Linked DNA regions of Beijerinckia sp. 28-YEA-48. The protein of the gene in region 1 interacts with the protein of each later gene in a pairwise test. Links are inferred from orthologs where the notes say so. Each region holds a gene or a part of one and is shown on either strand. Other genes may lie near its edges.

Region 1 (15,668 bases):
TGACCACGAATCGGATCCTTGCCGTTCACATAGGCGGCGAGCTCCGTCGCTGACTTGCCCATGACCGGCTGCGGCACGAATACGCAAGGCGCATTGGCAAGGCCGGCCATCTTCGCCACCGAGCGCACCACCTTGTCGAATTTCTCGGTGTGAATGGCGACCGTCGGCACGCCGTATTTGGTATCAAGATTGATCGCATGGGTGGCGGTCGCCGGCGCGCAGGTGCTGCAATGACCGACGCCGATGATAGCGGCGTCGCCATTGGCCTTGATCTCTTCCCAGGTCTTGGGATCGTCATGGCCATAATAGTTCGACAGGCTGACCATCTTGGTGGTGACGCTCGGCATATGCGTCGTGAACCAGGCCTGCACTTGTTTCAGCAGTTCGATCGAATCATCGAATCGGCAATCGATGAGATAGATCGTCTTGCCATCAAGGGTTTCGAGGCGGGCGGACGCGGTGCGGCGCTGTACCTTCGGCGGATAACCGACCGGATTGAGAACGGTGATTTTCTCGGCGCTACGCGCTGCAACTTTGTCGAGCATTCAAATCCTCCCCGAAATCGGGTTTATTGCCGGGTTCTTATTGTCTGGTACCTAACCTATCGCATTTCGGCTGGCAGCGCATCTAGGCGCTGGTCTTCAATGTCCGCCAGGCGGCTGTCGCAGCCGTCGCGCCATCGCCCGCACAGGCAGCCAGCAGGCCCACCGATTGGCTGCGAATGTCGCCCACCGCGAAAATCGCTGGATGGGACGTACGCATCATGACGTCGGTTTCGATATGACCGTTCGCATCAAGCGTCACAAGCCCCTGTAGCAAAGCGGTATTGGGCACAGTACCAGCACAGATGAACACGCCATGGCAGGCAATCTCCTGCGAGCCGCCCGGGCCGCGCGCCACCACATGGGTGACGCCGCTCTCGCCAGCGATACGTTCGACATGGGTGTTCAAGCGGATATCGATATTGGGCTTGGCCTGCACCTGATCGATGAGGAAAGGCTGCGCGCGCAATGCGCCGCCACGCACCAGAACCAGCACCGAACTACAGCTGTCCGCCAGCACCAGCGCTTCGTCGAGCGCCGTATCGCCACCGCCGATCACCACGACGGCTTTGCCGGCATAGAGCGGCCCATCGCAGGAGGCGCAATGGGAGATGCCGCGACCGGCGAACTCCTCCTCGCCTGGCACGCCCAGCGTGCGTGGTGCCGAGCCCAAGGCCACGATGACGGCGCGCACCGAGACCGCATCGCCGCCACAGGAAATGGACAGTCCGGCCTCCGCCGGGGTTATGGTCTCGATATCGTCGATGCGGAATTCAGCGCCGGCGGCTTCGGCCTGCTCAAACGCCAGGGGCCCGAGATCGTAGCCAGATACCCCCTGGGGAAGGCCCGGCAGATTGTCGATTCTCGTGGCGGTAACGATCTGGCCCCCGGCGCCCATCCGGTCGATCACCACCGTTTTGAGGCCGTAGCGAGCGGCCCACATACCGGCCGAAAGTCCGGCGATTCCGGCGCCAAGGACGGCAATATCGTATTTTTCCATCAAAATCCTCCCAGAATCGGCTTCTTAGCGTGCTTCCACCCACTCCCGCCGCAATTTTCCTGTCCGATTGGATTAACCGGGAAAACCGAGAGACATGACGCTTTCTTGACGTCGCCAGCGTTGTAGGCGAGTTATATCGCCGTTTTGGGATTGGGTTGGAAAGCCTCGAGGTCGTTTTGCGTCACAATCATCACGATCAGGAACGCGCTTCAAGAGCGCGGCCGAAGACGTCGCTTCAGGAGCGTTTTTCCGACGAAGCCCGCTTCATCAAAGCCTGGCTCGAAAACCCTGGTTCGACCGGCGCCGTCTCGCCATCGGGCAAATATCTGGCGCGCGCCATGGCGCGCTATGTCGACATCAAGATCCCCGGCAAGATCATCGAATTAGGGCCCGGCACGGGTCCGGTGACACAAGCGCTGATCCAGCACGGTGTGACCGCCGACCGGCTCATTCTGGTCGAATATGATCCGGCCTTTTGCAAGCTGCTGGAACGGCGCTTTCCCGGCGCCACCGTCATTCAGGGCGACGCCTACGATCTCGACACTACGCTTGCCGGCCTCATCAACGAGCCAATCGCGGCGGTCGTTTCCAGCCTGCCGCTGCTCAACCGGCCAGAGCCCGATCGCTGCGCGCTGCTTGAGGATGCCTTCGCCCTGCTCGGCCCGGGCGGTCGTTTCATCCAATTCACCTATGGCATGGTCTCACCCGTGCCGCGCCGGCCGAAACAATGCCGCGCGGTGGCTTTCGATGCCGAGGCTTCCCAACCGGTTCTGCTCAACATCCCGCCAGCGCGGGTCTGGGTCTATCGCCCGGCCACCGCCGGCGCCAAGGCCAAACGCCCCCATCCCGCCGTCGCTATGATCTCGAAACTGCGCGAAGGCACAGGCCGGATGAAGGACGAAATCCTCGACACGCGCGATCGGATCGAGACCGAAATCCGCCTGGCCAAGGACCGCGTGCGCCTCGACCTGCAGCGCCGGAAGGTGCAGATGCGCGATGAGCCAGCCCTGGCCCTGCTGCGCCGCCTCGGCGACGGTAAGCGGAAGTCCGGCCGACCGTAAGCAACACGTCCCTAAAACAGCATTATTTGAGCGTGAAAGCTGGCATTCCAGCGCAGAAATGCGTATGGACCGGCTATCCCTTGCTCGCCCGAACACCGTAGGAGGCCTTCGTGTCCGCCCTCATCTCGCCACGCGACCGCTTGATCGTCGCGCTCGATCTGCCCTCGGTCTCCGACGCACGCGCCATGGTTGAGACGCTCGGCGATACCGTCAGTTTCTACAAGATCGGCATGGAGCTGACCTACGGCGGCGGCTTGAGCCTGGCGCGGGAACTGACGGATCAGGGCAAGAAAGTTTTTCTCGACCTGAAGTTGCACGACATCCCCAATACGGTGACGCGCGCCACCGCACAGGTCGCCGAACTCGGTGCCTCGCTTCTCACCATTCATGCCTATCCGCAGACGATGCGCGCCGCGCGCGCCGCTTTGCAGGGATCGCCCCTGAGGCTGCTCGCCGTCACGGTGATGACCAGCTACGACGATGCCGATCTCAAGGAAGCCGGCTTTGCCATCGGTGTGAAAGAGCTGGTGCGTCGGCGCGCTGAACAAGCGCGCGATATTGGCATCGACGGTCTCGTCTCATCGGCTGAGGAAGCGCAGGATCTGCGCGCGCTGGTGGGTCCGCAGATGCTGCTGGTAACGCCGGGCATCCGCCCTGCCGGCAGCGCCACGGCCGATCAGAAGCGCATCATGACGCCCGCCAAGGCGATTGCCACCGGCGCCGATCATCTGGTGATCGGCCGGCCGGTGACGCAAGCGGCTGATCCGCGCGCGGCTGCAACAGCCATCGTCAAGGAGATTGAAGCGGCCGTCGCCTGAACGACGACGACCGCTGAAAATAATAACGCCGGGCGTACATCCGGCCCGGCGTCCCGCTGCAAAAAGCGATAAGTGCGATCTGCAACTGAGGTATCCTTAGCGCGCGATTATTGCCGATTCATGACGGCGAAAAAATATTGCCTACCATTCAGCCTTTAAGGGTCGGATAATCCCACAAGCCGACCAGACGGCTCCGTGCGTCTTCTACAATCTGATTATAGTCGTCCTGGAACGGAGCGACGAGCTGCTTCTCAAGGTCCGCGCGCAGACCCTGGAGCACGGCGCACTCTGCAGTACTTTCGAAGCACCTGCCGCTGGGGGTATGAGTGGCCTTCGGATCACACCAACGAGACAGAAGCTCGAAGAGCACGATAGCCTCATGAGGGCTGAGGCGGATTTTGACATCATCTTGATGCGGATCTGAGGCGCTCGTCATAGTTTGCTTTAACACGAGGAGCGGCCGGCCCAGATCGCAATGCCACCAAAAAAGCCGCCGGGCCCATCGGTGCGCCCGGCGACAAGGTGCCGCTTGGGGAAACGCGCCCGGGGGGACATTGGCGCTGCGGCCCCGCAGGGCTAGCGCAGATGCATCACAAGCCGATGACAATACCTACGCACTTGCACCGGCGACACTCACTGCCAGGCCCATGGCTGGCAAATCGCGCCCCACCCCGCTATAGAGCCCCCAATGTTTTATTTGCGAGGAATTGTATGAGCGACATGCGGCTGGTGGTCGCCGGCGCCGCCGGGCGCATGGGGCGAACTCTTGTACAGATTATCCATGCGGCCCAAGGCATGCAGGTTGTCGGTGCGCTGGAACATGCGGGATCGAAGGCGCTTGGCCAGGATGCCGGCGTACTCGCCGGCCTGGGCGAGATCGGCGTCCCGATCACTTCGGAACCCCTTGAAATTCTTGTGAAAGCCGATGGCGTGATCGACTTCACCGGCCCTGCCTCGACGGTGCAGCTGGCCGGCCTCGCGGCCCAGGCCCGTATCGTCCATGTGATTGGCACCACGGGCCTTTCGGAAGAGGATATCGCCAAGATCGACGCCGCTTCCCGTCACGCGGTCATCATCCGCTCCGGCAATATGAGCCTTGGCGTCAATCTGCTCGCCGGCCTGGTCAAAAAGGTCGCGGCGACGCTTGGCGAAGACTACGACATCGAAATCGTCGAAATGCACCATCGCGCCAAAGTCGACGCGCCGTCGGGCACGGCCCTGATGCTGGGCGAAGCGGCGGCTGCCGGGCGTGGCATCACGCTGGCTCAACATTCGGCCCGTGGCCGCGACGGCTTTACCGGCGCCCGCCAGGATGGCGATATCGGCTTTGCCTCCCTACGCGGCGGTTCGGTGGTCGGCGACCATGACGCGATTTTCGCTGGCCCAGGCGAGCGGCTCGTCCTCACCCACAAGGCCGAGGATCGCGGTATTTTCGCGCGTGGCGCGGTGCGCGCCGCCCTGTGGGGCCGCAACCAGAAGCCCGGACATTATTCCATGGCCGACGTTCTCGGCCTTTCCGACAACTGATAAGAAATCTGCGAGGAAATCTGATGGACCGCATTCTCGTCCTGCTGCGCCACGGCCAAAGCGAATGGAATCTGAAGAACCTGTTCACGGGCTGGAAGGATCCGGCGTTGACCGAAGTCGGCGTGAAGGAAGCTATCTCCGCCGGCGAACGTTTGAAGGCCCATGGCGTGACCTTCCAACATACCTTCACATCGGCGCTGTCACGCGCCCAGCACACGGCTCGCCTGGCGCTTGAAGCGATGGGCGCGCCGAACCTGGCGATGACTAAGGACATGCGCCTCAATGAGCGCGACTACGGCGATCTCGCAGGCCTCAACAAGGCCGAGGCGGCGCAGAAGTGGGGCGACGAGCAGGTGATGGTCTGGCGCCGTTCCTACGACACGCCGCCGCCGGGTGGCGAGAGCCTGCGCGACACGCTGGCGCGCGCCCTGCCCTACTACAACCAGGAAATCCTGCCCTGCGTGCTGCGCGGCGAGAACACTCTGGTGGTGGCGCATGGCAATTCGCTACGCGCTCTGCTGATGGTGCTGGAAAAGGCGACCCCGGAAACGATCCCCAGCATCGAGCTCGATACCGGCGTACCCGTGGTGTATCGGCTGAAGGCGGATTCCACGGTGGAATCGAAAGTGATTTTGAAGGCCTGACGGTCAACCTGGGCGATCACCCATGCCTGAGATCGCCGACGGACTGCATTATTTCCCCGGCTTCTACAGCCGGGACGAACAGATCGCGCTGGTGGAGCAATTGCGCCTCTGCCTGCGCGCCGCACCGCTCTACACACCGCACATGCCGCGCACTGGCAAAGCCTTCTCTGTGCGCATGAGCAATTGCGGTTCGCTCGGCTGGATGTCGGATGTAGAGCGTGGTTATCGCTATGAGGCGCGTCATCCGGTGACAGGCGCGCCATGGCCCGACATTCCCGATCTCGTGCTGAAAGCCTGGCGTGAAACATCAGCCTATCCGGCGCTGCCGGAAGCCTGCCTGATCAATTTCTATGATGGAAGCGCCCGCATGGGCCTGCACCAGGACCGCGACGAGACGGCACAGGATGCGCCGGTCGTCTCGATTTCGCTGGGGGATTCGTGCCTGTTCCGCTTTGGCGGCACGCAACGCGGCGGCCCGACAAAATCGTTGAAGCTGCATTCAGGCGACGTGCTCGTCATCGGCGGCGCGTCGCGCTTCGTCTTTCACGGCGTCGATCGGATTCTCTCCGGCACGTCGACTTTGCTCGCCGATGGCGGCCGCATCAACTTAACGATGCGGCGCGTCACCTAGAGCAAATTGCGTTTCGATAGAAACGCTATCCGATCAAGCCGAGGCGTCGCTCGGCTCCGCCGCGGTCGCCTTCGGGCCGCCACGGGACACGCCGACCTTGGCCGGACGCAAACAACGCTCACCGATCGAATAGCCGGCCTCCATCACCTGCACCACGGTGCCGGTGGGAACGGAGGTATCGGGCGCCTCGAACAGAGCCTCGTGCATGTTGGGATCGAACTTCTCGCCCTTCGGATCAATTTTCTTGATGCCGTATTTGGCGAGGCGCGACTGGAAATCACGCTCGGTGACTTCGATACCTTCGATCAGGGCTTTCCACGGGCCTTCAGCGGCGGCGCGCACTTCGGCCGGAACCGATTCGATGGCGCGATGCAGGTTGTCGGCGAAGGTCAGCATGTCGCGGGCGAAATTGGTGACGCCGTAGACGCGCGAATCGGCGATTTCCTTTTCGGTGCGGCGGCGCAGATTTTCCATCTCCGCCAGGGTGCGCAGGGTACGATCCTTCAGCTCGGCGTTTTCCGCCGTCAGCTTTTCCAGCACGACGAACGGATCGGGCTGCATGGCTTCCGGATTCATCTGGTCCTGCGGTTCCTCGCCCGGCACAGCCGGGTTCGTCTGGGGATCAGTCATAGCACTCTCAAAATGAGGGAATTTCACCCCGATATCGGGGTCCTGAGCCGAAAAATCAAGCTCCAGCTGCTTCCGATGCGGCTTTCCGGCCGCCAGAACGATTTCCGGCCTCCGTCGCGCCAAGAATTTCGGTCAATTGCCTGCGAATAGCCGCCTGACGACTGGCATTGGTGATTTTCAGGCCGGTGAGGTCGGTCACGTAGAACGCGTCCACCGCCTTCTCGCCGAAGGTGACGACGTGGGCCGAGCCAATGTTAAGGTTGAGGCTCGACAGTTGCGACGTGAGTTCGAACAAGAGGCCCGGACGGTCGAGGCCCGAGACCTCCAGAACCGTGAACTGGTTCGACAAAGTGTTATCGATGACGACTTCCGGCTCGATGCGGAACGCCTTCTCGCGGCTCTTTGGCGCCTCGCTTTTTTCCGCCACGACCTGGCCAAGACGAATCTCGCCGCGCAGCGCCTTCTCGATGGTGGCGGCAACGCGCGAGGCGCGGCGCAACTCATCAGTGTCATCATCGAAGGCGCGACGGATGGAGATGGAGTCGAGCGCCAGCCCATCGGTCGTGGTGAAAATCTGCGCGTCGACGATGTTGGCGCCTGACACGGCGCAAGCCCCCGCTATGATCGACAGCAGGCGCGGATGATCCGGCGCCACCACCGTCAGTTCGGTCACGCCAGTGAATTTCTCGGTGGTATATTCGGTGGCCAGCGAACGCAGTTCGACCTCGCACAGGCGCAGCAGATTGGCGTGCCTGACCATGTGCTTGAGATCGACCTTCAGCCAATAGGGCTGATAGTGGCGGGCGGCATAGGCTTCGAAATCGGGATCGGACCACAACAGCGCGCGGCGCAATTCGTCCTGCGCGATGGCGACGCGCTGCTTGCGATCGATGGCTGAATGGCCGCCGGACAGCACCGGCTCGGCTTCCCAATAGAGCGTGCGCAGAAGTTGCCCCTTCCAACCGTTCCACACACCAGGGCCAACGCCCCGGATGTCGCAGACGGTCAGCACCAGCAACATGCGCAGCCGCTCGAGCGTCTGGATCGGCTTGGCGAAGCTTTCGATGGTGCCGCGATCGGACAGGTCGCGCCCTTGGGCGACGTTCGACATGTCGAGATGATGCTCGATCAGCCAGGCGACATTGTCGGTCTCCGCTGGCGTCAGCCCCAGCCGCGGACATAGTTTGCGCGCCACCTGCGCCCCGGCGATGGAATGATCCTCCGGGCGGCCCTTGGCGATGTCGTGCAGGAATAGCGCCACATAGAGCACTTTGCGATTGTGGATGACCGGCAGAATTTCGCTGGCGACCGGATGATCCTCGACAAGCTCGCCTGACTCGATGCGCGACAGAATGCCTATACAACGGATCAGATGCTCGTCGACCGTGTAATGATGATACATATTGAACTGCATCATCGCGACGATGCGGCCGAAGTCAGGAATGAAACGGCCGAGCACGCCGGATTCGTTCATCAGGCGCAGCACCGTCTCGGGCGCATGGCGCGACATCAGGATTTCGACGAACAGCCGGTTGGCTTCGGCATCTTCGCGGACGGCGGCGTCGATGTACTTCAGCGACAGTGTCACCCGCCGCGACGCGTCCGGATGAATGGCGAGCCGGTGTTTATCGGCCAACCAGTAAAGCCGGATGAGATTGACCGGATCGGTCTCGAAGACTTTGTCATTGGCGACCGTGATGCGGTCGACCTCAATGGCGAAGCCCGGAAACTCCAACGCGTCGTTGCGGCGCCGGAACTTGCCCATAAAACGATTAAGCGTCGCGCGCGGCTTGGCCTGCCGTTCCTCAAGCGCGGCGCAGACAATGGCGGTGAGATCACCGACGTCCTTGGCGATGAGGAAGTAATGCTTCATGAAACGCTCGACATCGGACAGGCCGGCATGGGTGACATAGCCCAGCCGCTCCGCGATGTTGCGCTGATAGTCGAAGGTCAGACGTTCTTCCGAGCGGCCGGTGACGTAGTGCAGATGGCAGCGCACCCGCCACAGGAATTCTTCGCAACGGCGGAAGGTCAGGATCTCGCGTTCGGTGAACACGCCGGCGGGCACCAGCTCGGCGATGTCGCGCACGCGATAGACATATTTGGCGATCCAGAAGAGCGTGTTCAGATCACGCAGGCCGCCTTTGCCTTCCTTGACGTTCGGCTCGACGACATAGCGCGAGGCGCCGGACTTCGACAGACGCGCGTCACGCTCGGCCAGTTTCGCGGCGACGAATTCACGCGCCGTCTTGCTGACGATCTCCTTGTCGAAACGCGTGCGGAAATCCTCGAACAGACCGGCATCGCCGAGAATGAAGCGGGCCTCGTGCAGCGCGGTGCGGATGGTCATGTCGCCCATGGCCTGGCGCAGGCATTCGGCGACCGTGCGGGTGGCATGACCGACCTTCTGGCGCAGGTCCCACAGCAGATAGAGCACCGCCTCGATGACGCTCTCGCTCCAGGCGGTCTGCTTGTAGGGCAAGAGGAACAGCAAATCGATGTCGGAGCCCGGCGCCAAAGTGCCCCGGCCATAGCCGCCGACGGCGACAATGGCGATCCGCTCGGCGGTCGAGGGATTTTCCGCCGGGTACATCCAGGTGGTGACGAAATGGTGGATGGCGCGGATGATCTCATCCTCGAGCCAGCCGAGATTATGGACGCATTTGAGCCCCTGCCCGTCGATCTCGAACCAGCGCTGAATGACCGCCTGGCCGCCCGTAAGGGCTTGGCGGAGCTCTTCGAGGGCGGCGGCGCGCATGGCGCCGCGATCCGAGGATAAATCCGCCCCGATGGCATCCAGCCGGGCCTGGAGCGCGGTGTGATCGACGATGGCCGAACGCGGATGGGCGATCTTCGGCGGACGGGCGGCGCGACGGGGCGCTTCGGTCGAAACAGCTGTGAGGCTCATGGAAACCACCCATAGCACGGATGGGCCAGCGGTGCGCCAAATTTGACCGCTCGCAGCGTTTTGGAATTGCACAAAGACGCGTCAAAACAAAGATGCTGGGCAAAATCGCGTTTCTATCGAAACGTGATTTGCTCTAGCCGCCGCGTTTGCGCTCGATAGCATCCCAGAGAGCGGCGGCGAGATCAGGCCCACCGAGCTTGCGAATGGCGCGCAGGCCCGTCGGCGACGTGACGTTGATTTCGGTCAGATTGCCGTCGATGACGTCGATCCCGACGAAAATCAGGCCGCGGCGCTTCAATTCCGGCCCAATGGTCTCGCAAATTTCCCGTTCTCGCGGCGACAGATCGGTTTCGCGCGCCGCGCCGCCCCGCACCATGTTCGAGCGAATGTCGTTTTCAGCCGGCACCCGATTGACGGCGCCCATGGCGACGCCATCGACCAGGATGATGCGCTTGTCGCCCTCGGTGACGCGCGGCAGGAAGCGCTGCACCACCCAGGGTTCACGGAAGGTGGCCGAGAACAGGTCGAACAGCGAACCGAAATTCGGATCCTTTTGCGACATCTTGAAAACGGCGGCGCCGCCGTTGCCGTAAAGCGGCTTCATGACGATGTCGCCATGCTGGTGGCGGAACGCTTCGATCTCGTTGCGGTCGCGGGTGATCAAGGTGTCCGGCATGAGCTGCGGAAACTGCATGACGAACAGCTTTTCCGGGGCGTTGCGCACGCTGGCTGGATCATTGACCACCAGGGTGCGCGGATGGATGCGCTCCAGCAGATGAGTGGTGGTGATATAAGCGAGATCGAAGGGCGGATCCTGGCGCAGCAGCACCACATCCATCTCGTTGCCCAAATCGGTACGGCGGCTCTCGCCCAGCGTGAAATGATTGCCGACCTCGTCGCGCACCTGCAGGGCCTGCGTCTCGGCGACGACGCTTTGGCCGGCCATGGAGAGGCGATCGGGCGTATAATAGACCAGTTTATGGCCGCGGGCCTGCGCTTCCAGAAGCAGCGCGAACGTCGAGTCGCCGGCAATATTGATGCGTTCGATCGGGTCCATCTGGACGGCGACGGTAAGCGACATACGATTCTCCGGCAGGACAAAGCGACAGACAGGCGCGGTTCAGCCGCGCCGAGGACAGAACGCATATCGGCGCACTGGGCGTCAACTGCAAGACCGGCCCGTTCCCCCGGCCCATGCGACCCTGCCGGCGCAAATTCGCACTGGTCAGGCCGACGCGGCCCAGCCAGAATGGCGCATCATACCGCTCCGGAGGAAACGAATGACGACGCTTTACTATGCCCCAGGCACCTGCGCCACGGGCATCCACATCCTGCTCGAAGAGATCGGCAAGCCCTATGACCTGAAAAAGGTCGACTTCGCCGCGCAGGCGCAATACCAGCCCGACTATGTCGCCGTGAATCCGAAGTCGAAAGTGCCGACCCTGGTGCGGGACGATGGCTCCACCCTCACCGAATTTCCGGCCATCGCCGTGTGGCTGGCCCTGACCAATCCAGACAAGAAGCTGCTCTCGACCGATCCGGAGAAACTGGCGCGGACCCTGGAGACGATCGACTATATCGTTTCCACTTTGCACATGCAGGCGTGGACGCGCTTCTGGCGCACCGTGCGCTACAGCAGCATCGAGGACGAACATCCCAAGATCAAAGCGCAGGGACGCGAAATGGCCGAGAAGGGCCTGGCGTTGCTCGACAAGCAACTGGCCGGCAAGGATTGGCTGATGGGCGATTTCACCATCGCCGACTGCGCGCTCTACTTCTTCGAATTCTGGGTGGCGGAATGGGGTAAGTGGCCGATGCCCGCTAATGTCGCAGCCCATTACGCGCGCATGAACAAGCGCCCGTCGGTGCAGAACATGCTTAAGATGCAAGGGCTGGCGCAGGCCGCCTAGAGCTTCTTCGGTTCTGATAAAATCAGAACCGAGTTCTCATTTTCTGTTTTAACGCATTTTTTTCACGCGAACCGGTGTCCACTTCGCTCGAAAATGCTCTGCTTTTTAAGCAGCGGCGCGCGCCCGGTTGAAGTCCGACAGGATGCGCGCGCTCGATTGCGAGAGTTCGTCAAGCCGGCGCTGCAGGTCGCTATAGAGCAGCCTGCCGCCACGCTTCTGAAACACACCGCCAATCATTACCGTATCGACATTGGCAACGCCCGCGTGCAGCAGGATCGAGGCTGCCGGATCGACAACCGGATGCATGTTTGGATCGCGTGCCGAGAGCAACACTATATCGGCCTGCTTCCCGGGCGTGAGCGAACCGGTGCGATGATCGAGCCCCGCCATGCGCGCGCCATCGATCGTCGCCCAGCGTAAAGCCTCCCGACAGGGAATGGTGATCTCTGCCAGGCCTTTTCCCGCAGCGGCAAAACTGTCGAGCGCATCGATGAAACGCTGCGCCTGCAAGGTCATGCGCGCGACGGTGAACATGTCGCTGGCCATGCCGGACTCGATATCCGAGCCGATGCTGATGCGACCGCCGCGCTGACGCAGACGGCCGGTCAAAGGGCGGCCGAAACTCATCTGCATTTCGACCTCGGCCGTCACCGAAAAGCTGACGCCAGCGGCCACAAGCAGATCGAGCTGCGCATCACTCAGCACATTGCCATGGACAATGTTGAGATGCGGTCCGAGCAGGCCCTCTGCCGCCAGCCGCTCGAAGCCATCGGGCGTGAGCATCGGGCCGCTGACATGCATGCTGGCGACCATGCCGAGCTCGCGCGCCAGGCGGAAATCATGATCGCAGACATCGTAGACCGACATGCCGGGGCCAAGAATGGCAAGCCCCATGGTGATGAGTGTGTCGTCGCTAGACAGCGCCCCGCCGCGCAACCGCTCGACCTCATGGCGTGGCATCGGCACTTCGCTGAAATGTTTCTGGCCAGGTTTCGGATCTGGCTTAGGCGAGCCATGCAGGAACAAGGCGCGAATGCCTGATTGCTGCAGGCCTTCGATCGCCGCATCGGTACAGGCCGGCGTTGGATTGTTGTGGCACCAATCGACCAAAGTGGTGGTGCCACAATTGATCTGATTGAGCGCACCCATGAGATTGGCGATGTAAATGTCGTCCGCGCGGAAATGCGTGGCAAGGCCGGCATGGATGGCGCGCAGATATTGCGAGATCGTCCAATCCGCCGCAACGCCGCGCAGGCCCGTCTGCCAGGTGTGCATATGGGCGTTGACGAAGCCCGGCATGACGATCATGCCGCTGGCATCGATCACTTGAGCCTCGGCCGGCGCCTCTAGAGCGGGCCCAACTGCGGCGATCCGGCCATCGCGGACGAGAATGTCGCCCTTCAGATCGCCCAGCCGGTCGTCCATCGACACGATGGTTCCGCCGTGGATCACCACATCCCGCATCTACCCCTCCCAGAGCGCGGCCGCCGGAGCGGCTCAGGCCCTGAGAGATAGCAGATGGCCTGTGATACCAGCAAACTTGGCGTCCAATGGAACGACCTGCTAAGGACAGCCCGCAACGATGGAGTGGGCAAGGCCAGCCCACAGGATGGAACAGATGGCGAAAGCGAAGAAAATTGCCTACCAGGGTGAACCCGGCGCGAATTCCCACATCGCCTGCCGGGCCGTGTATCCGAATTACGAACCGCTCGCCTGTAATACGTTCGAAGATGCTCTTGCCGCCATCGCCGACGGAACTGCCGAACTGGGCATGATCCCGATCGAGAATTCGATAGCCGGACGCGTCGCCGACATCCACCATTTCCTGCCGGGCTCGGGCCTGCATATCGTCGGCGAATATTTCCTGCCCATTCGCTTCCAGCTGATGGCGCTGCCCGACGCCAGCCTGGCGACGATCCGCACTGTCTACAGCCACATTCATGCGCTGGGCCAATGCCGCAAGATCATCCGTAAGCTCGATCTGACACCAATCACCGCCATCGACACCGCCGGCTCAGCCCGGGAAGTGTCGCAATCGGGCGATCTGTCGCGCGCCTCGCTGGCGCCGGAGCTTGCCGCCGAGATCTACGGCCTCAAGATTTTGATGCGCGACGTCGAAGACGAGAAACACAATACGACACGCTTCGTCGTGCTCTCGCGCGTCGCCGACTGGGCGCGGCCCAACAATGGCAACACGGTGACGACTTTCGTTTTCCGCGTGCGCAACGTGCCGGCGGCGCTTTACAAGGCGCTCGGCGGCTTCGCCACCAATGGCGTCAACATGACCAAGCTGGAAAGCTACATGGTCGATGGCGAATTCTCCGCCACCATGTTCCTGGCCGACGTGCAGGGCCATCCCGAAGACCTGCCCTTGAAACGGGCATTGGAGGAACTCACCTTCTTCACCGCGGAACTGCGCATTCTCGGTGTCTATCCGGCGCATTCCTTCCGCAACGAACATCTGAGTGATTGATGACGGCGACATCCCATAACGAGAAGGCCATTCTCGTTATGGGCGAGGCCATTCTCGATCTGGTGGCCAGCCGCGCCGACCCGTCGGTGTTCGAAAGTGCCACTGGTGGTTCTTCGTTCAACACGGCGCTGGCGCTGGGCCGCCTCGGCATTACGGCAGAATTTTCCGGCGCATTGTCGCGCGATACCAGCGGCGAAGTCTTCGCGCAAAAGTTGCAACAGGCTGCCGTGGGCATGCGCTGGTGTCTGCGCAGCAGCAAGCCGATGCCTGTCGCACTAGCGCGCTCCACGACAACCGGGTCGGTTGATTTCACGCTCTATCTGCAAGGCACCGCGCATGAAGAGCGCGACGCTCTTCCCGCCCCTCTGCCCGACGATATCGCCCATCTGCACGCCGCCTCGTTTCGCTGCCTGTTGGGTGAGCAAGGCGAGATGGTGCTGGCCGCGATGCGCAATGCCCGCGCGCTGATCTCTGTCAGCTTCGATCCGAATATCCGCCCGGCGCTGATGCCGGCGCGTGTGGAAACTGTGCGACTGGTGGAGGAACGCGTCCAAACCTCCACCCTTGTGAAAGCCAGCAACGAGGATGTGGCTTGGCTCTATCCGGACCAGCCGATAGAGCGCGTGGCGCAACACTGGCTGGCGCTCGGCGCCGAACTTGTCGTCGTCACCTGCGGCGCCAAGGGCGCGGTGGCGACCTGGCATGGTGGTTCGCTCGCCTGCGCCACACCGAGCGTCGCCGTGGTCGATACGGTTGGCGCGGGCGACAGTTTTTCCGCCGGCCTGCTGGCGGTGCTGGCGCGCGAAAATCGCCTCGGAACCGGCTCGTTACAGCCGGATTCCACCAGCGTCGGCCGCTGGCTCGATCATGCCAGTCAAATTGGCGCGCTGACGTGCAAGCGGCGGGGCGCTGAACCGCCCTGGTCACACGAACTCTGAAAACGCCTTTTCCCGCCGCCCAGCTTGGGCTAGGAAAGGCCCCTGCTAGAGCATTTTACGACGCAAAGACGCGTCAAAACAAAATAGAAGGCAAAATCGCTTTTCTGCTGAAAGGCGATTTGCTCGAAGGGGAACTTAATGCGTCCATCTAAACGTGCGCCTGACGAAATGCGGGCTGTGTCCATCGAGCGCGGCGTTGCGCGTTATGCGGAAGGATCTTGCCTGATCAAGTTCGGCGAGACGCATGTGTTGTGCGCCGCTTCGCTTGAAGACAAGCCGCCGATGTGGCTGCGCGGCCAAGGCCGCGGCTGGGTGACGGCGGAATACGCCATGCTGCCGCGCGCCACGCACACGCGCACGCGTCGCGAGGTAACCTCGGGCAAGCAATCCGGACGCACCCAGGAAATCCAGCGCCTCGTCGGTCGCTCCCTGCGCGCCGTCGTCGATCTGCAGGCGCTGGGCGAACGACAGATCACCATCGACTGCGACGTGTTGCAGGCCGATGGCGGCACGCGCACCGCTTCGATCACCGGCGCCTGGGTCGCCCTGCATGACTGCCTCAAATGGATGCACGGGCGCTCAATCA
Region 2 (15,642 bases), 1.2 Mb from region 1 along the record:
GCGTCGAGGTGCATGCGGAACTGATCGAACATGCGCTGACCGGCTCGCGTCTGGCGCGGCCCGACTGGATGCTCGGCGCAGAAGCCGTGGCGCTGCTCATCGGCGGCCTGGCCGTCGCCTTTCTGGCGCGCCGCCTGCCCCCGACCTTGGCGGCGCTCGCCGCCTTCATTCTGGTCTGCGTCTGCGTCCTCGGCAGCTGGTATCTATTCCGCTATCAGGACCTGCTGTTTGATCCGGTCATTCCCAGCGCCTCCTGGCTCGCCACCTATCTCGGCGTCACCTTCGTCGTCTATCGCCAGAGCGAGCAGGAAAAGCGGTTCGTGCGCGGCGCCTTCCAACGCTACCTCAGCCCCAGCGTGGTCGAGCAACTGGCCGCCGACCCTTCCCGCCTGAAACTCGGTGGCGAGACGCGGGACGTGTCGATCCTGTTTTCCGACGCCCGCGATTTCACCACCCGGGCCGAGACCCTCGATGCCGAGGGCGTGGTCCGCTTCCTCAACGCCCTGCACACGCCGCTGACCGGCGCCGTGCTCGCCGAGGGCGGCACGATCGACAAGTATATCGGCGATGGACTGATGGCGTTTTGGAACGCGCCGCTGGTCATCGCCGGCCATGCCAACCACGCCTGCGCGGCGGCGCTGGCCATGCAGGCGGCCATCCCCGGCATCGACGCGGCCTTGCGAACGGCGGCCGAGGCCGACGGCCGGCCGCATACGCCGCTGGCCGTCGGCATCGGGCTCAATGCCGGATCGGTGTTCGTCGGCAATATGGGATCGAACCAGCGCTTCGACTATTCGATCGTCGGCGACCCGGTGAATATCGCCGCCCGCCTCGAAACGGCGACCAAGGAACTGGGCGTGCCGATCGTCGCTTCGGCGGCGATCCGGGCGGCGGCGCCGGCCTATGGCTTCGTCGAACTGGGCGCCTTTCCGCTCAAGGGCAAGAGTGAACCGCAGCCGCTCTACGCTCTGCACGGCCGGCGCGATCGGCTGGGGGCAGACTTCGCGCGGTTCGAGAAGCTTCACAAAGCGGTGCTAGAGGGTGTCTCCAACAGCGCGTCCAATGTCGCCGAGCGCATCGCCGCCGCCGCCGGCACGGCAGACGGCGCGCCTTACTTAACGTTCTACGAGAGGATCAGCGGCGCAAAAAAGATTGAGATCGAAGGTGAGAAGTCCCCTGGAGGCTCTTGATCAATATTCTCTTTTTACCCCTTAATCGAGCGCTCGACGATGCGCTGCGAGCCTAAAAACCCATTCAAGGAAATGACGAAGCACCCATGAGCGCCCCTGATCCCGCGCCACCGGCCCCTGCGGCCGCAGGCTCGCCTCTCGAAGTGTTTCGCGTCTTCCTCAAGCTCGGCCTGACCTCCTTCGGCGGACCGATCGCTCATCTCGGCTATTTCCGGGACGAGCTGGTGGTTCGGCGCAAATGGATCGACGAGGCTGGCTACGCCGACCTCGTGGCGCTGTGCCAGTTCTTACCGGGGCCGGCGTCCAGCCAGGTCGGCTTTTCGCTCGGCGTCCTGCGCGGAAACGGCCTTCTTGGCGGGCTCGCCGCCTGGTTTGCCTTCACCATGCCCTCGGCCGTGATCCTGCTCGCCTTCGCACTCGGCGCCGCCGCTTTTACGGGACCAGCTGCGGAGGGGTTCCTACACGGCCTGAAACTGGTCGCTGTCGCGGTCGTCGCGCAGGCGCTCTGGGGGATGGCGAAAAGCCTGACACCCGACCGGGCGCGGGCCGGTCTCGCGCTGGCGGCTGTCGCCATCGTGACCTTCATTGGTGGCTCGTTCGGGCAGATCGGCGCCATTGCGCTGGGCGCCCTCGCCGGGCTCTGGCTGTGCCAGGCAGACGGACCCGCCCCGACCGGCCATCTCAGCTTTCCGATCTCGCGCCAGGCTGGCGTGGTCGCGCTCATCCTCTTTGCCGCCTTATTTCTGATCCCGCCCCTGGTGGCGAGCGCGACCGGCCACCAGGCGATCACCCTGTTCGACGCTTTTTACCGTTCCGGCGCCCTGGTGTTCGGTGGCGGTCACGTCGTGCTGCCATTGCTCCAGGCCGAAGTGGTGACGCCCGGATGGGTGACGAACGAAGCTTTCCTCGCCGGCTACGGTCTGGCCCAAGCGGTGCCTGGACCGCTCTTCACGTTCGCCGCCTATCTGGGCGCGGCCATGGGGCCAGCCCCCAGTGGCCCCGTGGGCGCGATCATAGCGCTCGTCGCCGTCTTCCTGCCGGGCTTGCTGCTGGTCTACGGCATGCTGCCGTTCTGGGATGCGTTGCGGCTGCGATCGACTGCGCAGGCCGCTATGCGGGGCGCGAATGCGGCTGTCGTCGGCATCCTGGGTGCAGCGCTTTACAGTCCGGTCTGGACAAGCGCTGTCCTCTCACCAGCGGATTTCGCGCTGGCGCTTGCTGGCTTCCTGCTGCTTACGGTCTGGAAGGCGCCGCCATGGATCGTTGTCGTGCTGCTGGCGGTGGGCGGCACGCTTCTGCGTTTGGCGTGAGCCAATCAATCAGCGGGAGCGCTTGTTGAGCTGCCGGCTGAGTTCGATATGGGCGGCCTGCTTGTCGAAGTCGTCGGCAGTGCGAATCGCCGTGTCATAGAGATCGACGATCCAGCGGTTTTCCGGGCGGTCACCCGCCGCTTCGCGCGCCAAGGTCAGATACATGAGGCCGCGATGGCGCTGGCGCGGCAGGCCGTTGAGGCCTTGGAAGAGCATGTTGCCGAGCAGCGCCTGCGCTTCCATGTGGTTCTTTTCGGCGGCATTGCTGAGCCAGCGTGTCGCCTGACGCGGATCGGCGGGCACGCCCTCGCCGTCCAGATACATGCGCGCCAGGTTGTATTGAGCGTTGGCGTCGCTGAAATTGGTGGCGGCATAATGGAAGAGCTGGAAGGCGCGGCGCGGATTGCGCTTCAGCGATTGCAGGCCGTGCAGATTGTAATTGCCGACCGAGACAAAGGCGCTGGAGATGAAGGGGATTTCGCGCGGATCGGATGCGTCTTCATCATAGGAGGCGACGATCTGCGAGAAATACTGGAAGGCCTTGATGTCGTCGTGAGGTACGCCGTCGCCGGCGGCATACATTTGGCCGAGCTTCCATTGCGCCACCGACTGGCCGCCTTCGGCGGCATAGCGCAGGGCCTTGACCGAGGCGTCGAAATTGCCGGCCCGATAACCGGCCAGACCTTCGCGCAAGGCTGCGGTCGGGTCCTTGAACACCGGCAGGGCGGCAGTCGCCGTGCCCGGCGGGGTCGGCTCAGAGTCGAGCGCACGCGCCGGGGTCAACATGACCGAGGCACCGAAAATAGCTACGCCACAATAGAGGCGGATGGAGTGGTGAGTCGGAAAAGCCATCATGGCAGATCCCCGCATAGACAAGCGTTTTGGTCTTGCCCCAAGCCTGTTTGCCCCAAGCCTGTTTGCCCCAAGCTCGTCTGCCCCAAGCCCACCAGATTAGAATGAGAACGGCACGGCGCGGTGGCCGATCCTTCGACTCCCCGCCGGAAAGGAAGCTTCGTCTTGCTGAACCCAAACGCGTCCATCAACGCTGTCCCAATCTCAATAGATACACATCGCCGCGCAATTACGCGCTGAATGACACTTTCGTGGCCTCGACGATGCGTTCAACACCGCTCTCACTGCACCCTACTGATTAGCGAGCGGTTTATGGCACAAACGGGGCATAGATCAGGGCGTTTAGCGTCGTAATCTGAATCATTTTCAGGCTGTTGCATGGACGCAACAGGAATCCTGGCACCGTCAACGGTTCCTTCACCTCGTTTCGCATTGCCGCGACATTATCGTGGCTGCTGGGCGGTCCGCACCCGAAGCTAGGAATTATGCCGCTTCGCCAATAGGGGCGTCAGCCGTTCGGCCAAAAAGTCGGACAAAGCCCTGACGGCAGGGAGCTGGCCGCGCCGATGCGGGGTGAGCAAGGTCAACGTCGGACCACCCGGCTGCCACCCATCCAACAGCCGCGTGAGCTGACCGGCGGCAAGCGCCGGCGCACATAAACGGGCCGGTAAGGATGCTATGCCGAGCCCGGCGATGGCGGCGTTCAGGAGCGTCGTCGGATCATTAGAGACAAAGCGCCAGCACGGCATGGTCGCTTCCCCTTCAAAGACTCGGCCTTTGTCGTCGTAGAATCGCCAGGGCAAAGCCGTGCTTTTCACCGCGAACCAGATGCCCAGGTGTCCGGTAAGTTCCGCCGGCGAACGCGGGCGCGACCGCCCTTCGAGATAGGCCGGGGAGCAGACGAGATGATTGAACGAAACACCGAGGCGGCGCTGCACTAGACTTGAACTTGGCAGAGGCCCGTAATGAGTGCGCAGGGCGAGATCGACGCCGTCCTCGATGAGATCGACAAGACGGTCGGTAGCGTCGAGCTGGAGGAAGACCTTGGGATAGGCCTGGGCGAAATCCGGCAAGATGTCGGCCAGGAGGGTCTGGGCCTCGAGGGTCGATGCGGTGAGCCGCACCAACCCAGCCGGCTCGACGAGACGCCCCTGAATAAGAGACTCCGCCGCTTCGGCCTCAACCAGCATGGCCTGAGCCCGGTCATACAGCTCGCGGCCAATCTCGGTGAGCGCGAACAAACGGGCATGGCGCTGGAACAGGCGCAGGCCAAGCTGCGCCTCGAAGTCACCGATGCGCTTAGCCAGCGTCGAGCGCGGCATATCCAGGACGCGCCCCGCCGCCGCGAATCCACCGTGATCGGCCACTTGCACGAATAATCTCAAGTCGTTGAGGTCAAGCATGGCTTCGTCCAGATTTTAGGACATAAGGTTCTATTACTGCCAGTTCCTGTCCTTCCGTCCAAGTTTTACATCGACCGACGAAAGGACCACCCATGTCACACAGTTTTTCCGGCAGAAGCCTCACGGCCCTCCTCGCGGTCTGTCTCGGCGCCTTCATGTTCGGGCTTGAAATCTCCGCCGTGCCCGCCGCCCTGCCCGGCATCGAACACGCCCTGCAGACGTCCTTCACGGACATGCAGTGGATCATGAACGCCTACACCATCGCCGTGAACACCATGCTGATGGCCGCCGGCACGCTGGCCGACCGCTTCGGCCGTCGGCGGCTGTTTGTCATCGGCGCCGCCTTGTTTGGGCTGACCTCGCTGATATGCGGCCTCGCGCCCCAGACAGGCACGCTCATCGCAGCGCGCGCCCTTCAGGGTATCAGCGGCAGCACCATGCTCATTGCCACGCTGGCTGTGATCTCGCATCAATTCGAGAGCGCGCGCGAACGCGGCATCGCCTTCAGCGTCTGGGGCGTTGTCGCCGGCGCGGGGATCGGCTTTGGCCCGATGGTCGGATCGCTTCTGGTGGAGCTCACCAATTGGCGTTGGGTCTTTCTTGTGAATGTCCCGTTCGCGATCATTGCCATCGGTTTGGCTCTTGCAACCGTCCGCGAGTCCCGCGACCCCCATGCGGGCCGGCTTGATCTCGCCGGCATCGTGACCTTGTCGCTGGCTGTCCTTGGCCTTGCGTTCTACATCACCCAAGGTCCCAGCCTCGGCTTCGCCAGCGCCACGGCGCTCGCTATTCTCGCCGGTGCGGCCGTGGCTTTCGCGCTCTTCCTGTTCGTTGAAACGACGGTCGAGCGGCCAATGGTGGATTTTTCCGTGTTCCGGATTCGCGCCTTTTCCGGCGCGCTCTTTGGCTGCATGGGCATGAACTTCGCCTTCTGGCCGTTCATGATCTATCTGCCGCTCTATTTTAACTACGGCCTCGGCTATAGCGCGGTCACCTCGGGTCTGGCGCTCTTGGCCTATACGTTGCCGACGCTGATCTTTCCGCCGGTCGGTGAATGGCTGGCGCTGCGTTACCAGGCAGCGCGCGTCATTCCGGCAGGGCTTGCCATCATCGGCTTCGGCTTCCTCATCATGTTCTTCGGCCTCAACAGCAACGCTGTCCTTCTCCTTTGCGGCGCAGCACTCGCTGGTGCCGGGCTTGGCATCATCAATACGCCGGTGACGAACACCACCACCGGATCGGTGACGCGCGAACGTGCCGGCATGGCTTCAAGCATAGATCTGTCAGCGCGAATGATTACGCTTGCCATCAATATCGCCGTGATGGGCTTCATCCTGACGGAGGGCACGCTGGCCGCGCTGCGCGATAAGCTTGGCGGCACATTGACGGGGGCGCCCTTACGGGCGCTCGCCGAGCAAGTGGCGGCAGGCAAGCTGAACGGCGGCGCCCTGCCCGCGGCCAGCTTGCAAGCTGCACTCATCGACGGCTTTGCCTGGGTGATGCTCTATGGCGTTTTCGGCGCCTTCGCGATGGCAAGCCTGAGCCTGCTGGCCTTCGGCACAGGACCAAAGACGCAAAGCGCGCGAGCGGAGGCCTGACTTTCCGAAAACGGCGATCCGAGGACAGACGCCGCCCGCAGCGCGTCTGTCCTCATCCCGTGAGGGCCCCAAAACGCCCCGCAGCCCCGGGTGAATCTTTTGCCGTACCCTAGACTTTCAAGCCTTGCGCCCTATTTGTAGCCTATGCTACACCTTCGGTGAAGCTAGATTGAGGGTTTCTGGGCTTATGTCTTCGGCAGAAAGTTTTGGACCGGGTGCCGGTCAGCAGCGTCTCGGCATGCGGCCGTCCCTTTCCGAGTCCCACGGCAGCGTTGCGGTATCGGGCTCCGCTGTCCGGCGGTTCATGGCTTTCCTCGGCCCGGGCTATCTGGTCGCCACCGGCTATATGGACCCCGGCAATTGGGCGACAGCACTGGCTGGTGGCTCGAAATTCGGCACAGCCCTGCTCTTCATCGCCGTCTTGTCGAGCTTGATGGCCATCGTCCTGCAAGCCCTATCGGCCCGGCTCGCCATCGGCACCGGCATGGACCTTGCCCAGGCCTGCCGCCAGCGCTTTCCCCGCACCGCCTCCTTCGCACTCTGGCTGATCGCCGAGGCCGCCATTGTCGCGACCGACCTGGCCGAGGTGATCGGCACGGCCATCGGCCTGCAACTGCTGTTCGACATTCCCCTCGCCATCGGCGTCTTCCTGACGGCGCTCGACGTTTTCCTGGTGCTGGCGCTGCAACGGTTCGGCTTCCGCAAGCTTGAAGCCTTCGTCATCGCTCTCTTGATCATCATCGCGCTCGCCTTCGGCGGCCAGCTCGTGCTGGCGCAGCCGTCGATCGCCGCCATCGCGCATGGCCTGATCCCGACCGTCGACCTCGTCACCAATCCCGAGATGCTCTACATCGCGCTCGGCATCCTCGGCGCGACGGTAATGCCGCATAATCTCTATCTGCATTCCGGCGTGGTGCTGACCCGCAAGATCGGCCCGACCCTTCCCGAAAAACGTGAGGCAATTAAGTTCGCGGTCTGGGATTCGACCATCGCGCTTGGCTTCGCCCTGCTGATCAATGGCTCGATCCTGATCCTCGCCGCCGCCGCCTTCTACGCCAAGGGCCATCACGAGGTCGCTGAACTGCAGGATGCGCATCGGCTGATCGCCCCCTTGCTGGGCACGGCGCTCGCTGCTCATCTCTTCGGCATCGCCCTGCTCGCCTGCGGCCTCAACTCGACGGTGACGGCCACGCTTGCCGGCCAGATCGTCATGGAAGGCTTCATCGACTTCAAAGTGAGCCCGGTGACGCGGCGGTTGATCACGCGCGGCATCGCGCTGATCCCCGCCGCCGTTGTCACCGTCTGGGCGGGCGAAGCCTGGACCGGCAAACTGCTCGTGGCGAGCCAGGTCGTGCTTAGTCTGGCGCTACCATTCGCCGTCGTGCCACTGGTCTGGTTCACCGCGTCCCGGCGCATGCTCGGCGATCTCATCGCGCCGCGCCTGCTCTCCGGCATCGCCGCGCTGATCACGGTGCTCATCATCGCCCTCAATCTGAAACTTCTGCTCGATATTATGACGGGCAACTAATCCGCCACGACTTCTTCCTCTTCGTTTCAACTGTTCGCTCCGCTGGCTTGCGCCGGCGGGACGGGAAAGACGTGCCTAAACCATGCGTTCTCTGCGCGCCGCCTTCATCTCCACGCTCTGCCTGGGTGGCCTTCCCGCCCTCGCTTCCGATATCGACAGCGAACATATGTTCGGCTTCACAGAAGGCAGCGATTTCGGTGGCAAGGGCGAATTGGAGATCGAATATTCCGCCTTCGGCCGCATTGGCCGAGCGCGCGGCCGCTATTCCGCAATCTCGGGCGGCCTCTCGGCCAAATATTCTGTGACGGACGATTTTCGTATCGCGCCAGGCTTCTTCCTTGCTCGCCACGACATCTCCGGCGTTGCCGGCCTGCCCAACAGAGGCGCCTTTGCGCCGGAAGGCGTCGAACTCGAATTCAAATACCGGCTGTGGCGACGCGATCGGGATGGCTTCGGTCTCACCATCGGCGCCAAGCCGACCTTCGCGCGGATGGACGGCGTGACCGGGCTACGGGCGAGCGAATTCGCCACGTCTTTCTTCGCCCGTCTCGACAAGGAGATCGTGCCGAACACGGTTCTGGCGGCCATCAATATCGATTTCGAGACAGCCGTTGGCCGCACGCCCGGCATGAGGTCCTGGGATCGTGCGTCAGCACTCAGCCTTTCGGCCGGTGCGACCACGCGGATTATCGGGCGATTGTTCCTCGGCGGTGAAGCACGTTACGTGCGCGCCACCGATGGCGGTTTCCTCAATCGCTTCGCGGGCCATGCGCTCTTCATCGGCCCTAACCTGTTCTACAAGCCGACCGACCATTCCTTCATCTCGGCGGTGTGGAACCGGCAAGTGTCTGGCCGTGCCCATGGGCAACCCGGACGCTTCGATCTCGATAATTTCGAACGCAATGAAATGCGCATCGTCTATGGCGTGGCGTTTTGACTATGCGTTTTGCAATTGGATGGACCCATCGGTCCTAGGCAAAACCTCTCCGTTGGCATTCCCGACGCGCCGCAGCCTTCGTGTCTTCCCGGGCGCCGCAGGCGACCCGGGATCCAGGGGCCACGCAGTAGAATGTTGCGTTGCTGATCGCCGCAGCCAAACCACAAGCAACATCGCGCCCTTGGCCCCTGGATCCCGGATCACGCTGCGCGTGTCCGGGATGACACCGAGGTGTTCGCTACCCAGTTAAACGAGCGCGATCGCTGCGATCAGGCGGCCATAGTCGTTCTCGCCGCGATGGGTGGTGCGGCGATAGGAGAAGAAGCGCGCTTCGTCCGCATAGGTGTCGAGGCCGAGATTCTCGAAGGCACCAACGCCGGACTTTTCGAGCTGCGCGCCGATGAAGGCCGGCAGATCGAACATGGCGTGGTCCTCGCGCGACGACGACACAAAGAAGCGTTCGTTGCCTGCATCGGCGACGCGAAAGCGTGCGACGAATTCCGGCCCGACTTCATAGGAGGCCTGCGCGATCGTCGGCCCAAGCACGACGTTGATATGGGCGCGCTTCGCGCCAAGTTCCTCCATGCGCGTCAAGGTCGATTCGATCACGCCATCGAAAGCGCCCTTCCAGCCGGCGTGGGCGGCGGCGACCACCCCTGCCCGCGCATCAGCAAACAGCAAGATGCCACAGTCGGCACCGGTAACGCCAAGCCCGAGACCTTTCGCCGCCGTCGCGATGCCGTCGCAACGCGGCCGCTCGGTCTCGTTCCAGGGCGCGGCGATCGCCACCGCTTCGGCTGAATGAATCTGATACGGCACCATGAAGCGATCGGGCGCCACGCCCAGCGCGTCGGCCATGCGGCGCTTGTTCTCGGCCACCGCTGCAGCATCATCGCGCGAACCGGCGCCGCCGTTCAGCGAGGCATAGACGCCGGTGCTGACGCCACCCTGGCGGGTGAAGAACGCATGCGACACACCGGCTGTTTCCAGAAGGCGCGAGCGGATGACGAGCGTGCTCATTTCGGCGGGCTCTGCAAGCCCGGCGGTTGCGGCATGTCGGGATGCGTGACCGCCATCACTTTGAACAACGCCCCCATGCCGGGCACCATGGTGCCGGCGGCGCCGCGCTCTGGCGCGGTCGAGACAAGGCGTAGCAGTGCCCGGTCGACCTCGATCGCCTGACGCGCCGTCGCTTGGCGCTTGAGGCCATTGGCCCGTTCAAAAATGCCGAGCTTCGAGAGAAAGTCCGCCTGCCGCTGCGGTCCATAAACAGCCGCGCCCATGGCGCGCGCCGTGCGCGCCAAAGCGGCGAAATCGACATGGGCGGTGAGATCAGCCTCACCCGGTTCATCAAGCGGCGATACCGGCTGATGGCTTTTCAGCGCCTGCAAGGTTTCGCCGTATTGGGTTTCCACATGGCCGTAGTCGATAATCAGCGCCGCACCCTTGTCGGTGGCGACGCGCTTGGCCAGTTCAGCCATGACCCGATGCCCCAATCCTGAGACCTCGAACACGGCGTTTTCCTCGGCCCGGGCGCGGATCGAGGTCTCGGGATCATCCGCAAGGCCGAAATAGAGCGCGTCATCCTCGTCAAGGCCGATCACCTTCTCGTACCAGGCGCCATCCTGAAAGACGTAATGGCGCACAGGCAGAGCGTCGAAGAACTCATTGGCGAGGAAGATCGAGGGTCCATAGGGCACGGTGTCGAGAGATTGATGCCATTCGATCTTGAAATCGGAGCCAGCGAGGATCTCGCGCTGCTGCGCTTCCAGCACCGGGCTGGTCTCGACAAGATGCACGGTGAGCGCCTTGGCGAAATTGCCGGCGACCTGCAAGGCGCGCAGCGCGTCCGACATCAGGGTGCCACGACCGGGGCCAAGCTCAACCAGCTGGATTTTCTTCGGCGACCCCATCAGCGCCCAGACCTCGGCCGCCCATAAGCCGAGCAGTTCGCCGAACATCTGCGAAATTTCCGGCGCGGTGGTGAAGTCACCATCAGCGCCGAAGGGATCGCGCGTCATGTAATAACCGCGCTCGGGATCGCCGAGCGCCAGCGCCATGAACCGTTCGAGGGAGATGGTCTCGCCGTTGCGGATCAACTGACGGATATGCGCGCCGAGCGGCGTCATTCCTTGTCCCCCGCCTTGTTTCCTGTCCCCGCCGCTGTCACCGGGCGAGAGCGTGCGACCAGCCAGACGCCGAGCAGCACCAGAGGCACCGACAGGAGCATGCCCATTGTCGCATTTCCAAACAGAAATCCCAATTGCGGATCGGGCTCGCGGAAGAATTCACAGAAAATACGCGCCAGACCGTAGCCGATGCCGAAAACGCCGGTCAAAAAGCCCGGTCGGCGGAAGCCGCCACGGCGGACGAAGACATAGAGAATCAGCAGCAGCACCAGGCCTTCGAGCCCAGCCTCATAAAGCTGGCTCGGATGGCGCGGCAGTGGCCCGGCATCGGGAAAGACCATGGCCCAGGGCACATCGGTCGGTCGGCCCCACAATTCCGGCTTGATGAAATTGGCGATGCGGCCAAACAGCAGGCCGATCGGCACCACGGTCGAGCAGAGATCGGTGACGGTCAGCACCCCAAGCTTATAGCGCCGGGCAAACAGCCAGATCGCCAAAGCGGCGCCTGCAAGCCCACCGTGAAACGACATGCCGCCCTTCCACAGCGCAAATATCTCTTGCGGCTGCGCCATGTAATGCTCGGCATTGTAGAAGAGCACATAGCCCAGACGGCCGCCGAGAATGACGCCGAAGGCGCAATAGACCAACAGGTCGTCGAGGGACGCGACCGTGGGGCGCGGCACCACGCCCCAATGGGCGGGCTGCGCGACGAGGCGGCGGGCATAATACCAACCGCCGATCAGGCCGAAGATATAAGCCAGCGCATACCAGCGGATCGCGAACGGGCCGATCTCGAAGAGGATCGGATCGATGACGGGAAAGGCGATGACGGGCGCAAACATGCCTTCCTGCCTAACCGCTGCCTGCGCAAGGGGCAAGCCACCCCGCGAATGGCCGCTTAAACCGCTGTCAGACGGGCCTCGCCAGGAACAACATTCGGCCCTGATTGTGCCCGATGTTGCGCGCCGCCCGCTCGGCCGCGAATCCATGGCCACGCAGCAGTTCGATCATGGCGGTCTCGCTGTAGCGCGTCAGGCCGAGCTGTTCACGCAGCTTACGATAGTCGGAAAACACCGTCTTGACGATGCCCTTCAGGGCCGCCGTCAGAAAGCCGCCATGGGCGGCGAAGCCGAGCAGCGCCCCAGTATCGGACAGCGCATTGGCGTTTTCGGGGATAACATCGCCCAGCGCCAGCACGCCACCCGGCTTTAATTTCGTGCGCGCCAGATCAAGCAACGCGATGAGTTCGTCGCGCGACAGATATTGCAGCACCGAATTGACGACGATGAGATCGAGCGTGCCGGGCTCGAGGCCGGCCAGCGCCGTCTCGTCGAGCACGGTGATATTGGCTTCGTTGCGAACGCGCTGGGCGACCGCTCCCCGCACGGTCGGCGCGGTGTCGAAGAGATAGAGCCTGGCGCAGGCACGGGCGAGATCAACAGCCGTCCACGCCTCGCCGCAGCCATAGTCGAGCACGACGGCCGTGGGCGACGGAAACAGTTTGACGATGTCGCGGGCGATCAGGTCGAAATGCAGCTGACGGTGCCGCTTGCTGACATAGATCGGGTGCGGCCCATCCCAATATTCGCGCCAAGAGGTCATTGCTGCCTTTCCGTTGCCTGCGTGAGCCCCAGTCCTACAGGGGCGCGATGGCGAGGGAAAGGCATCCCTGTATCATCCCTGACGCTGAAGCCGACGCCCCCCATTCGTGATAAGCTCGCCCATCGGGACGGCGCAGCTCTCTAGCTGACGGATGATAGATGAAGTGGCAAGACCCTCAAGTAGTCAAATGTCCGATCTGTTCGCATTCGGCCCAGCAGTCCGTCTCTGTTCTCCTCTCGCGGTCCGCGACATGTCCCTCGTGCGGAGCTTCGCTCGACGCCGTATCAAATGACATGCATCGACTGCAGGAGGGCTGGGAGGAGTTTGGGATTATTATGAGCATCGCCGTCCAGATCGAATCTGCTGTTCCGCAAATCAAATTTGCCGACGATGACGTGGCATCAATCAAATCCCTCGCTGATTTTACCAAAGTGACGGAGCGATTGGTGGAAAGCGCGTCCCTCAAGCAGAATCAATTTGAGGCGAAGAAGATTGTGGCGTCAGCCGCCAAAGCCATATTTCCTACACTGGATTATCCGCAATTTGACATGCGGTTGATCGAGCTGTGCCGGCCTCACCGGAGTACATTCGATCCCTTCGCCCCACGGGGAGAATGACACGGCAGGGCGTTGGCCGAGATCGCGCCTGCGGCGTGCCGAGTACGACAAGCCGCAGCCTTGGTGTCATCCTGGACGCCTGCGCAGCAGGCGATCCGGGATCCAGAGCAAGCGGTAGAAAGCCGCATCAGCTCGCGACGGCACCATGTTCAGCATTCGTGCGGCTGCTCTGGATCCCCGCTCAGCCGCTGCGCGGCTGTCGGGGATGACACCGGGGTTTAGATCCGATGCCCTCCTCTGCTCCCCTTACGCCGCCGCACTGCCCTGAGAGCGGAAGGCCCAGCCGGTCATGCGCTGTTCGAGCCAGGCGGTGGCTGCGTACATCAAGATGCCCTCGACGGCGAGCGCGATCAGGCCAGCGAAGACCAGCGGCATCTGGAAGTTCGAGCCCGCCTGCGCCATCAGAAAGCCGATGCCGGCATTGGCGGCGATGGTCTCCGACACCACGGTGCCGACGAAGGCCAAGGTGATCGCCACTTTCAGCGAGCCGAAGAAATACGGCATGGCTCTGGGAATACCGACCTTGCGCATGACATCGAGCTTCGATGCGCCAAGCGCGCGCAGCACGTCCTCAAGCTCGGGCTCGATGGTGGCGAGCCCGGTGGCGACGTTGACGACGACAGGGAAGAACGAGATCAGAAAGGCCGTGAGGATCGCCGGCACTTCGCCGATGCCAAACCACAACACGAGGATCGGCACGACAGCGACTTTCGGAATCGAGTTGAAGCCGATCATCACCGGATAAAGGCCGCGATAGATGGTGCGCGACCAGCCAACGACGAGGCCAAGGAACAGCCCAAAGCCCACCGCCAGCGCGAAGCCGGCCAAGGTCGTCCACAAGGTGACGAAGGAGTTGCGCAACAGCGGCGACCAATAGCGCAGGATCGCCGCCCAGATGTCGGTGGGCGCCGGCAGGATGATGGTCGAGACACCGAACAGTTTGCAGACGAGTTCCCAGATGGCAAACAGGGCGACGACGAAAATCCACGGCGCGAGGGTTTCTATTTTGGAGGAGTTCATGATTTGCGCACCTGTGCAATCTTGTTGCGCAGATCGTGGACGAGATCGGTGAACGGCTTTTCGTAGCAGACGTCGAGATCGCGCGGCCGCGAGAACGAGACGTCGCGGGTTTCGATGATGCGGCCGGGCCGCGCGCTCATCACATGCACGGTGTCGGCTAAGAAAGCCGCCTCACGCAGATCGTGCGTCACCAGCACCACGGTGAATTTCAGCCGCTGCCAGACATCGCGCAGCACGCACCATAATTCCTCGCGGGTGAACGCATCGAGCGCGGCGAAGGGTTCGTCGAGCATCAATAGCGCCGGCTCGTGAATGAGCGAGCGGCACAGCGAGGCGCGTTGTTGCATGCCGCCCGACAATTCCCACGGGAAGCGATTGCCGAAGCCGGCGAGACCGACGGTTGCGAGCAAGTCCTCGACCTTGGCGACATATTCGGCACGGTGCGAACGGAACTTGCCGCGATAGGGCTCGACGATTTCGAGCGGCAGCAGAATGTTGTCGGTGACCGTGCGCCAGGGCAGCAGGTTGGCGTTTTGAAACGCCATACCCGCCATTTTCACCGGGCCGCGCACCGGGCTGCCAGCAACCGCGACCGAGCCCGCCGTCGGCTTCACCAAGCCGGTGACGAGTTTCATCAGGGTCGACTTGCCGCAACCGGAGGGGCCGACGACCGCGGCGAATTCGCCGCGAGCGACGTTGAGCGTCGTGCCTTCGAGGGCAAGCACAGGACCCGTGCGTCCCGCATAGGCGAGCGACACATTATCAAGAGCGATCAAGTCTTCTCTCCGCTCGGAGGTTGGATCAGACGTTGCCGCTCAAAGTTTGCGCTCGCTGGCCGCTGGCAGGTACTCGCTGGTGAAAATATCAGCGGCTGTCGGCCGGTTCTTGAACTCATAGGTATCAGCGATCTGGTCGATCGACTTGGCCATGCGTTCCATGTCGACACCGCCCACACCATTCGCCTTGACCCAGGGCGTGACCATGTTGTCGCGCAGCGCCATCTTCAGGCGCGCCAGCTCGATCGCGAGATCGCCGGTCTCATTGCGCTTCATCACCGACTTGATCGCCTCGTCGGGATTCTTCGCGGTCTCGATGACGCCCTTGATCGTCGCACGGACGAAGCCCGCGACCACTTTCGGATTGGCCTTGGCGAATTCCGGATTGACCATGATGGCGTTGCCGTAGAGCACCAAGCCATGGTCGGACATCAGCATGACGGAGATGTCTTCGGGTTTAATGTTGTTCTGCTGCAGATTGAAGAAGGACGAAAACGAGAAGCCGGCTATCACGTCGACTTTGCCCTGGGCCAGCATCGGCTCGCGCACCGGGAAGCCGACATTCTCGATCTTCACTTTCGAATCGTCGAACTTGTTCTCCTTGACGAAGGCTTTCCACTGGGCGAAGGCGCCGTCAGCCGCCGGCGCACCGAAAACTTTGCCTTCGAGATCCTTGGGCG

Evidence for each region.
Region 2: the proteins of grpE (region 1) and BLW50_RS08835 interact in binary tests that used the Escherichia coli proteins (3 or more experiments, as listed by UniProt). The link is inferred for Beijerinckia sp. 28-YEA-48 from one-to-one orthologs.

The regions. Positions count from the first base shown.
Region 1 is NZ_FNSI01000001.1:3,018,475-3,034,142, forward strand. The notes cover bases 5,029-8,011. They hold grpE (nucleotide exchange factor GrpE), read right to left. Parts: upstream 6,800-8,011; coding sequence 6,257-6,799; downstream 5,029-6,256. Other genes in these bases: BLW50_RS14400 (2,3-bisphosphoglycerate-dependent phosphoglycerate mutase), read left to right, coding at 5,029-5,592; BLW50_RS14405 (alpha-ketoglutarate-dependent dioxygenase AlkB family protein), read left to right, coding at 5,615-6,223; BLW50_RS14415 ([protein-PII] uridylyltransferase), read right to left, coding at 6,909-8,011. Outside these bases: BLW50_RS14370 (UGSC family (seleno)protein), read right to left, coding at 1-545; BLW50_RS14375 (NAD(P)/FAD-dependent oxidoreductase), read right to left, coding at 628-1,542; BLW50_RS31305 (class I SAM-dependent methyltransferase), read left to right, coding at 1,719-2,603; pyrF (orotidine-5'-phosphate decarboxylase), read left to right, coding at 2,714-3,421; dapB (4-hydroxy-tetrahydrodipicolinate reductase), read left to right, coding at 4,133-4,948; more of BLW50_RS14400, read left to right, coding at 4,969-5,028; more of BLW50_RS14415, read right to left, coding at 8,012-9,761; gshB (glutathione synthase), read right to left, coding at 9,895-10,842; BLW50_RS14425 (glutathione S-transferase family protein), read left to right, coding at 11,042-11,671; BLW50_RS14430 (amidohydrolase family protein), read right to left, coding at 11,777-13,135; BLW50_RS14435 (prephenate dehydratase), read left to right, coding at 13,290-14,144; BLW50_RS14440 (carbohydrate kinase family protein), read left to right, coding at 14,144-15,082; rph (ribonuclease PH), read left to right, coding at 15,221-15,668. UniProt on the Escherichia coli protein: Participates actively in the response to hyperosmotic and heat shock by preventing the aggregation of stress-denatured proteins, in association with DnaK and GrpE. It is the nucleotide exchange factor for DnaK and may function as a thermosensor.
Region 2 is NZ_FNSI01000001.1:1,857,673-1,873,314, forward strand. Bases 5,754-8,710 are described here. They hold BLW50_RS08835 (Nramp family divalent metal transporter), read left to right. Parts: upstream 5,754-6,540; coding sequence 6,541-7,881; downstream 7,882-8,710. Other genes in these bases: BLW50_RS08830 (MFS transporter), read left to right, coding at 5,754-6,353; BLW50_RS08840 (hypothetical protein), read left to right, coding at 7,964-8,710. Also shown: BLW50_RS08810 (CHASE2 domain-containing protein), read left to right, coding at 1-1,190; chrA (chromate efflux transporter), read left to right, coding at 1,277-2,500; BLW50_RS08820 (tetratricopeptide repeat protein), read right to left, coding at 2,510-3,355; BLW50_RS08825 (LysR substrate-binding domain-containing protein), read right to left, coding at 3,829-4,755; more of BLW50_RS08830, read left to right, coding at 4,848-5,753; more of BLW50_RS08840, read left to right, coding at 8,711-8,818; peptidoglycan editing factor PgeF, read right to left, coding at 9,065-9,838; BLW50_RS08850 (class I SAM-dependent methyltransferase), read right to left, coding at 9,835-10,947; lgt (prolipoprotein diacylglyceryl transferase), read right to left, coding at 10,944-11,789; BLW50_RS08860 (class I SAM-dependent methyltransferase), read right to left, coding at 11,857-12,549; BLW50_RS08865 (hypothetical protein), read left to right, coding at 12,885-13,166; BLW50_RS08870 (ABC transporter permease), read right to left, coding at 13,413-14,186; BLW50_RS08875 (ABC transporter ATP-binding protein), read right to left, coding at 14,183-14,962; BLW50_RS08880 (ABC transporter substrate-binding protein), read right to left, coding at 15,002-15,642. UniProt on the Escherichia coli protein: H(+)-stimulated, divalent metal cation uptake system. Involved in manganese and iron uptake. Can also transport cadmium, cobalt, zinc and to a lesser extent nickel and copper. Involved in response to reactive oxygen.